Regions from separate parts of the Streptomyces sp. NPDC020965 genome, predicted to be linked through region 1. Evidence: riboswitches for the same ligand, from Rfam matches in the RefSeq annotation. Region 1 holds a riboswitch; the other holds the start of a gene.
The links. A riboswitch is a leader RNA that binds a small molecule or an ion and turns the genes downstream of it on or off. The one in region 1 is predicted to bind guanidine.
Positions count from the first base shown of each region.

Region 2: it holds a riboswitch for guanidine, as region 1 does, so the genes downstream of both, ACH4S7_RS33940 (agmatinase family protein) here and ACH4S7_RS21110 (DMT family transporter) in region 1, are expected to answer to the same signal.

Region 1 is NZ_JBIRRE010000006.1:455,828-460,239, reverse strand. Features, by position in the region: gene ACH4S7_RS21120 (S8 family peptidase) at 1-848, shown strand, start outside; gene ACH4S7_RS21115 (DMT family transporter) at 1,103-1,471, opposite strand; gene ACH4S7_RS21110 (DMT family transporter) at 1,471-1,785, opposite strand; guanidine-III (ykkC-III) riboswitch at 1,803-1,866, opposite strand; gene ACH4S7_RS21105 (hypothetical protein) at 2,108-2,368, shown strand; gene ACH4S7_RS21100 (hypothetical protein) at 2,515-3,600, opposite strand; gene ACH4S7_RS21095 (YfbM family protein) at 3,856-4,359, opposite strand.
Region 2 is NZ_JBIRRE010000016.1:93,331-97,742, reverse strand. Features, by position in the region: gene ACH4S7_RS33945 (TetR/AcrR family transcriptional regulator) at 1-775, shown strand, start outside; gene ACH4S7_RS33940 (agmatinase family protein) at 1,218-2,348, opposite strand; guanidine-III (ykkC-III) riboswitch at 2,513-2,579, opposite strand; gene ACH4S7_RS33935 (plasmid stabilization protein) at 2,925-3,251, shown strand; gene ACH4S7_RS33930 (response regulator) at 3,691-4,371, shown strand; gene ACH4S7_RS33925 (sensor histidine kinase) at 4,384-4,412, opposite strand, start outside.

The sequences.
Region 1 (4,412 bases):
AGGACCAGAAGGCCACCCCCACCGCGACGCAGAACAACGCTCCCTGGGGCCTGGACCGAATAGACCAGCGCAGCGGACGCAACACCTCGTACACCTACACCCGCAACGGCTCCGGTGTCACCGCGTACATCATCGACTCGGGCATCTACGCCAGCCACCCCGACTTCGGCGGCCGTGCCCGCAATGTCTTCGACGCCTTCGGCGGTAACGGCGCGGACTGCAACGGTCACGGTACGCATGTCGCGGGCACGGTGGGCGGCACGACGTACGGTGTGGCCAAGGGCGTTCAGCTGCGCGGTGTGCGGGTGCTCGACTGCCAGGGCTCTGGCTCGTTCTCCGCCATCATCGCCGGGTTCGACTGGGTCCGGCAGAACGCCGTCAAGCCCGCGGTCGCCAACGCGTCCCTCGGCGGCGGCTACTCGGCCGCCCTCAACAACGCGGCCACCGCCCTCGCCGGCTCCGGTGTCCACACCACGGTCGCGGCGGGCAACAACAACCGGGACGCCTGTGGCTACTCCCCGGCGAGCGCGGCCGGCGCCCTCTCGATCGCCGCTTCCGACTCCGGCGACAACAAGGCCGGCTTCAGCAACTTCGGGCAGTGCGTCGACCTCTACGGTCCCGGCGCGAACATCCTCTCGACCCGTTCCGGCGGCGGAACCACCACCATGAGTGGTACGTCGATGGCCGCACCGCACGTGGCGGGTGTGGCGGCGCTCTACAAGGCGACCTACGGAGACGCCTCCAGCCCCACGGTGAACAACTGGATCATCAACAACAGCACCGCCAACGCGATCCGGGGCAATGTCAGCGGCACCCCGAACCGGCTGCTGTTCAAGTCCACTCTCTGATTCGACTTCCTCGCGGTACGGAGCGGCCTCGGACGCGGTGCCTCTCCGTACCCATGCGGCCGTACGGGGCTGAAGCATGCCGCAGGCCGCCGGGGCGAGTGCGTGCCCGCGCTCGGGGAAAAATCGGAAAGCCTGCCGGGCTGACCCGTGAGGGCGGCCCGGCAGGCTTTCCGGTGCGCGGCTTCGCCGAGAGCGGCCGGCTTATGCCTAAGGCACTGTCCAGCCGGCTTCGAATCCGACGGCGGCCACGACGGTCACCGCGGGTTCGGTGCCTCCGGCAGTTGGTGCTCGGCCTTCGGCCCCGGCTTGGTCTTGACGAACTTCAGGCCGATGACGCACAGGATGATCCCGCCGAGGAACACGACCTTGAGTGCGGACGTGGGCTCCTCGCCTGTGAGCATGGCGTAGATGACCGTCAGGGCCGCCCCGATGCCGATCCAGACCGAGTAGGCCACACTGATCGGAATCCGGATCATCGCATAGCCGAGACCGGCCATGCTGAGCGCCAGCCCGATGAAGAAGACGACGGTGGGAACGGTTTTGCTCAGCCCGTCGGACTGACCGAGGGCGGTGGCCCAGACGGCCTCGAACACGGCACTGATGAGAAGAATCGCCCAAGGCATTAGCTGACCGCCTTCAGTCCGACGACACAACCGACGAGACCCAACAGAAGGATCACGCGGCCGGTGGAGGCGCGCTCCTGGCCGGTCACCATGGCCCAGACGGCGGTGAGCACCGCTCCGATACCGACCCAGACGGCGTAGGCAGTCCCCGTGGGCAGGCTCTTCATGGCGAATGCCAGGCCCGTCATGCTTGCTGTGAGGGCTACCCCGAAGACGACGGTCGGGATGGGGCGCTTGAAGTTCTTTGATGCTGATAGTGCTGTGGCCCAGACGGCCTCCAGCACTCCTGATACGACGAGAATGAACCACGCCATGGCGGAACTGACCTCCCAATGGCCAGTCTTGTCGCTGAGCGGGTACTGATCCGTCGTCCGCAGGCCCTACCAGGGCCTCAATACTTTTATAGCACAACGGATCAGCGTTCTCGCCGCTCGCTCGCGGAGAGGCTCCGTACCCCTGATCGCGGTGCCCTCGCCCCCGGCGTCTGCGCTGTGACGGCGATCTCCTTCCGATGCACTCGCCACTCCCGGTGATGGGTGCAGTGCGCACCGTGCGCGCGTTGGGCTGGATCGGTGAACCGCCGGTGACCGTCTGCGCTCCGTGGGGGGCGGGCGGGTGTCTGCCAGGTTCGGGGCTGTGCTCATCACCATCATCGCGCTGGGACTGTGCCTGCCGCGCACCGGCAACCGACCTCAGCTCGTGGCACTGCTGGTGATCACCGCACTGCTGACCGGAGCCCTGCTGATGATCCGCGATGTGGAACGTCCTTTCACCGGCCTGGTCCGGGTGCAGCCCACCGCGATCGCGGAGACCGAAGCCCAAGCCACTCGCGCATTCCAGGCGACGTACGGCACGGACGGACTGCCCTGTGACGCCCAGGGCCGCAAGCGAACGTGACCAGTCGACACCGTGGATATGACGAGGCGATCCGCGCGATCGGCTCAAGCGTCGTCTGCCGCCATCACCGTGTGATGCGCCAGGCCGGCGGGGGGCCCGGAGGTGGTGGCAGTGCGGGTGGGCCCCTTGCCGGCCTGCGGTGCTGGTCAGACGAAGTTGTTGAAGGCGATGCCGCTGGTGAGGGGGGTGAGGCCGTTGCTCTGGGCGCCGTCGATCTTCACGGTCTGCCCGGAGACGTGTTTGACGTAGATGCGCATGACAAAGGTGCGGGTGCCGCAGGAGGCTTCTATGGGGATGTTGTTCAGGGCGTAGTAGGCGGCGGTGTGGTGGGCGTCATCGCTGATGGTGCGGGTAGCTGCGTCGTTATGGGTGACGCAGGTGTGGCCGGTGGTGTTGAGCTGGATGAGTTCGAATCGGGTGTCGACGACCGCTCCGGGCCCCTTGGGGCCGCTCCACATGCCGGAAAGGCAGGATTTGGTCTTCGTGTAGCAGGTGGTGAGGCCGAGGTTGGCCTGGGCGGAGACGCTGATGGCGTCGGGGTGGGCCTGCCACTGGTGGACGGGCGTGCCGTCGTCGTAGAAGACCCAACTGTCCGTATTGGTGGGGGCGTTCCCGACGTAGGTGCAGGTACCGGTGGTGGCGTTGCTCGCGCAGTTGGGGTTCTGCCACCAGTGGGCGCCGGGCCGGTCGCTGTCGCTGGACTGAAGCCAGGTGCTGCCTGCCTTGGCCGTCAGATAGAGGCTGCCGGGCAGGGTGGTGTAGGCCCAGACCTTGAGGATGCAGGTGTAGGTGCCCGCGGCCGGTGCGGTGAACAGCAGATCGGTGTAGAGCGGGAGACGGCCCGGGGTGGCGTAGCTCGTGGTGTCGTAGCCCTCGTGGTTGCGGGCCGAGGCTGCCTCCACGCTGGCCGGGTTCCCGGATGCGTCATTGCAGAAGATGTATATGGTCTTGCCGACGTTGCCCGTGCCCGAGTTCGTGGTCTCGACCCGGCCGCGCAGGTGCCGTTTCTCCCCTGCGGCCATCGTCAACGTCTGTTGGAGCACGTGCACCGCGGGGGTGTCGTCATAAACCGCGGTGTCGGTACCCAGGGTCACTCGGGTGTTGGTGACCGCGGCCGAGCTGCCGGTGGCCGCGGTGCCGGTCGCACCCGCCGGTGTGTTCCACAGCGGTATCAACGCCAACGCGAGGACTGCCGTCACGGTGGTGCGCCACCATCTGGTCCGTGCCTTCATAGGGTCAGTGCTCCTTGTCATGAAGGGGGATGGGCCCTGGGCCGGGGTACCGACCCGGAGAACTCCCTTGCTGCGACGATTGCTTGATCGTAGCGATCACCTGTCGGCACCACCGGAATACACGAACCGCTCGGCGGGTGATGGGTGGGAAGCGGCCTCGACAGGGCGACGGCCAGGAGCTCCCCGGGCATCCAGGAGCCAAGTCCTGCCCGGCCTTTCGACATGGCCGTTCGGAGGGCGGCCGGTCTCTGCCGGTCAGGCGATCCAGACCAGCAGACCGTGCCGGAGACGGGCCGCCGTCCTGAAGAAGGCGGCGAGATCCTGGTACGCGACCGCCACGTCGTCCAGCCGCTCACCCGGTTCGGCGTCCGCGTAGGGATAGATCCCCGCCTCCGCCAGCTCGGCCAGGGCGACTCCCTCGATGAGTCCCTCCGGCGTGATCGCCGCCATGGCTCGGACGGCGACCTCCACCCGCTCCGGGCTTATGGTCCGGGGCGGCCCGTACCCCCACTCCTCCGCGCCGGGGATCTCCTCCTCGCCGTGCACCACGTTCACCTCAACGCCCCTGAGCCTCAGCAGATACTCCAGCGCGTGCCACATCTTCCCGGTGCTGTGCAGCCGGCTCCCGCGGACGGGTGTGCCGTCGTCCTGCCCCGCGGCCAACTGCTCCTCGACGAACTCCCAGCCCCAGTCCGGATCCTGGACCGCTCGATCCAGCTCAGCGGGGGTGAGGCGGGCGTATTCTCCGATCATGCTCATGGCCGGATCATAGGGTCCACCACTGACAACGCCCCGGGCGTTCACCACCTGGA
Region 2 (4,412 bases), on a different contig from region 1:
AGAGCTCTCCCCCGCGGACCGGGAGTTGACCGCCTGGTCCGTGGTGTCGGTCTTAGGCAGCATCTCGGGCCACCGGACCTCGCTCCCGCGGCGCCGTTTCGAACAACTCCTCTACGAACTGGGCAGTGTCGTCGCCCATCAGCCGCTCGGCTCGCCGGCGACCGCCGTTGACGACGAGCCCGGCCCGCCCCAGTCCTACGCCGACCTCGCCGGCTCCCGAAGGGAAGAGGTGCTCAACGCCGCGATCCGGCTCTTCGACGAGCGCGGCTTCCAGTCGGTCAGCACGGACGATATCGGGGAGGCCACCGGGACCACCGGACCCAGCATCTACAAGCATTTCCCGAGCAAGACCGACCTCCTGGTCGCCGCGGTGCTGCGCGGCGGAGAACAGCGCAGGTCAGCTACGGAACGGGCACTCACCCGAGCGAGTACCCCGCAGGAGAGCCTGTACGGGCTGCTGCGCTCCTACATCGAGTTCGCCCAGCGGCACAGCCATCTGATCGGTCTGCTGATCGGTGAGCTCGATCAACTCCCGGAGAAAGAACGCAAATCGGCCCGCCAGGTGCAGCGCGACTACCTCGCCCTGTGGGTCCGTGTCCTCGACGAGGTCGGACCCGGTCTCGACACGGCCGAGGCCAGGATCACCGTCAGCGCGGTCCTGACCGTCGTGGACAACGCGGTGCGCACCGGCAGGCTGGGGGAGCGACCGGACCTCGCGGACCGCCTCTTCGAGATCGGCACGGCACTGCTGCTCCGAAGCGGCTCAAGCTCATGACCCACCGGCCCGTCAGCACCTCCGCGTACGGGAGCCGGACGGCGGCGGAGTAGGCCGCGGAAGACGAGCGTCCCCGGGCTGTCGCGACGACGACCGGCTCTGTGTGCCGGGCCCCGGGCATCGAGGCGGAAAGGATCCCCGGTCAGAGGACGAGGCGAGGTGCGCCGGTTCCCCGACCGAGACGGCCTTCGTACCGCTCCCTTGTCGCTGTGAGGAGCACGGGATCGGACGAAGGCCGCCTGCACGGTCCGGACCGGAAAAGCCCCGACCAGGTTCGAGCCGCGTTCGACGCCGGACCATGGATGACGGGTTCAGCGTCCAAGAGCGGCACGGCACAACGGAGTTCGATCTCAACCGTGTCGGTCGACCGGCGCGGCACCGGCGTCAGGCACGGTCCGTCCGCCGGTCAGGTGCCGGCGCGGCGCTGGCGGGGTACCGCGCCTCAGGACACGGCCCTCGGGCCCCAGGCGCGCCGGTCCGTCAGGGCCGGCTTCCTGCCGAGGTGGCCTTCCCGGACCAGGACCGCGAGGGAGTCCAGGATCACGCGCGAGCTGAGCAGTGCCGTCTGTTCCGCCCAGTCGTACGGGGGAGCGCATTCGACGACTTCCAGTCCGGCGAGGCCGGGGGCCGAGATCATCCTGATGAGGTTCAGGGCTTCCCTCGGCAGCAGACCCCCTGGCTCCGGCCAGCCGGTGCCAGGCACGAAGCCCGCGTCGATGACGTCGATGTCGAAGGAGAGATACACCGCCTTGGCGCCCTTCCACGCCGTTTCCAGCGCGATTTCCGCGACCTTCTCGATACCGACCCGTTCGACGTCCCCCACCGTGATGATGGTGGTGCCCCGCTCACGTCCGACCTTGACTCCGGCTCGTGGTGACTGCCAGCCGCCGATGCCGATCTGGACCAGGTTTGTCGCCGGAGCGTTCTTGATGTTCGTCGCGTGGAACCACGGCGTGGTGTGCATGCGTTCATCCAGGTCGGTCTCCTGGGTGTCCACGTGCCGGTCGAAGTGAATGATGCCGATGTTCCCGTCGACGTACGGCGCCATTCCGCGGATCGTCGGGTAGCCGATGGAGTGGTCACCGCCCAGGATGACCGGGAAGACGCCGCGCTGGTATACATGCGCCATCGCCTGGCTGATCTGGTCGAACGACTTCTCCAGATTGCCCGGGATGGTGAACACGTCTCCGATGTCGACGATGTTCAGTTGTTCGCGCAGGTCGACACCCAGTTCAAAGCAGTAGGTGCCGAACAGGTTCGTTGACCGTCGAATTCCCTGTGGTCCGAATCGGGCGCCGGGCCGGTATGTGGCACCGGAGTCGAGAGGTGCCCCGAACACGGCGACCTCGGCGTCCTCAACCTGGTTGACGTCCTCCAGGAAGGGAGACTTGAGGAAGGTTCCCCGTTCGCCGGCGAAGTGCGGCAATTCACCGCGCGAGAAGGTGGGAATCGTCTTGTCGACGAGCGTCGGCGATCCGGGCAACCCGAAGGCGAGTCCCCGCTCGATCTCCTCGTCGTGACGGAACAGCGAAATCCGCTCTTCAGCATCCTGCGCCCACTTGCCTTCCTTCATGGCGAAGGCGTCGCTGTGTGAGTGGCTGTGCTGGTGCGCGTGTGAATGGCCGGATCCAGAAGTGGGCGAGGTTTCCTGGCCGCCATGGGGAGAGTCGCTCCCCGATGGTGCCGTGTTGTTTTCCTGCTCATGGGGCTTGGGCGTTTTCGGCATTTCAGCCTCCAACGAGGCCGTCTTTACGCGGAACCGGTACGGCCACCCTCGTCGGCGGGCGCTCTGTTAGCACCTCATCGGCACCCTAGCACCGAAGCATGAGTAGTTCAGCAGTTGCCTGTCCTCGGCACCGAAGCCGCCGCGGAACAGCTTGACCGGCACCTCACCGGCCGGCAGTTGCCGCCCAACGGGGAAATCCCCGAACATCCCGCAGACGGAAAAGGCGGCCCCCGCGCCGGGCATGCAGCACAGCAGCGGCACCCGACCGGGCGTACAGCCCCCTCCGGGGTGCGCCCCCTGTCGCGCCACCGCGGGCTCCGGTGTGAACTGGGTTCCCACCGGTTACCCGGGTGGCAGAGGTCCCGGTGCCGCGGACGGTCCGGCCGGGCCGCGGCTAGCGGTGGCGGACGAAGGAGACATGCGATGCCGGCAGGATCGAGCCCCAAGCGGGAACGCCAGTACGAGCACATCAGGGACGGCGCTCAGAAGCGCGGAGCCTCCACCGGCCGGGCGAAGGAGATCGCGGCCCGGACGGTGAACAAGGAACGCGCGCGGGCCGGGGAGTCGAAGACCGCGAGCAGGACCTCCACCCATGACCCGAAGTCCGCCTCTCAGCGTGGCGGGCAGCGCTCCCACAGCGGAGCCCAGGGCCCCACCAGGGACCAGCTCTACGCGGAGGCGAGGAAGAAGAACATCGACGGCCGCTCCACCATGAACAAGGACCAGCTCAAACGCGCACTCGGTCGATGACCACGGGTGACTCCGGCCAGGACGGAATGGCCGGTCACTGAGCCAGGATTCCCCCGCTGCGGCTGCGGCTGCGGCTGCGGCTGCGGCTGGGGGAGGGGTCTGCTTCGCCGGTTCTGCGGTGCTCCGCGCACGGTGTCGGCCCTGAGCTGACCGGGTCGGCCCTGAGCTGTCCGGGCCGGGTCCCGGCGACGCGGTGGATGGCGGTGGCTCCACCGCGGTCCACGAGGCAGTGCGGACGTTTCCATCAGGGAGACCTCTCAGGCTCAGGGCAGGCGACCTGGCCGGCCGCGCAGCCCATATCCTGAGGGGCGGCAACACGGGATATCTCCCCGCAGGGGGATGCAGGCGGGTGGGCGGTACCTCCCGCGCCCGTTCTTCTCGCTGTCTCAGGTCCAGTCCAGGTGCAAGCTGTAGGCGCCAGAATTGCGGTGAAATGAACATGCCTGCGGGCGGTACCCGGATCAGCGTTGTGATCGCCGACGATCAGGATCTGGTGCGAGCCGGATTTCGCATGATCCTGGACGCCCAGCCGGGCATCGAGGTGGTCGGCGAAGCAGCGGATGGTGTGGAGTGCGTGGAGCTGGCGCGGCGTCTCCGTCCTCATGTGGTGCTGGCCGACATTCGGATGCCGCGGCTGGACGGCTTGGCAGTGACTCGGCGGCTGGCGGGACCGGGGGTGGCCGATCCGTTGAACGTGGTGGTGATCACGACGTTCGATCAGGACGACTACGTGCGCACCGCCCTGCGCAACGGCGCATGTGGGTTCTTGTTGAAGGACGCCACACCGGCTTTGCTGGTGGAGGCGGTGCACGCGGCCGCACGGGGGGACGCGCTGGTATCGCCCGCCGTGACCGTGCGCCTGTTGAAGAGGCTGGAGCAGGCCGAGCTCGCCGCGGTGCCGGCCGACGCGGAGACGTTCGGGTTGAGCGTGCGAGAGCTGGACATCGTGCGGCTGATCGCGGTGGGCCGTACCAACCAGGAGATCTGCGACGAGCTGTTTCTGTCGTTGTCGACGGTCAAGACGTACCTGGGGCGGATCCAGACCAAGGTCGGCGCCCGCAACCGGGTGGAGATCGCGGCGTGGGCGTGGGAGCACGGGGCGGTGCACCCGGGCCGGTGAGCGTGGCCCGGGTCAGGCCGGGGGCGGCCGGCCGTGGTCGT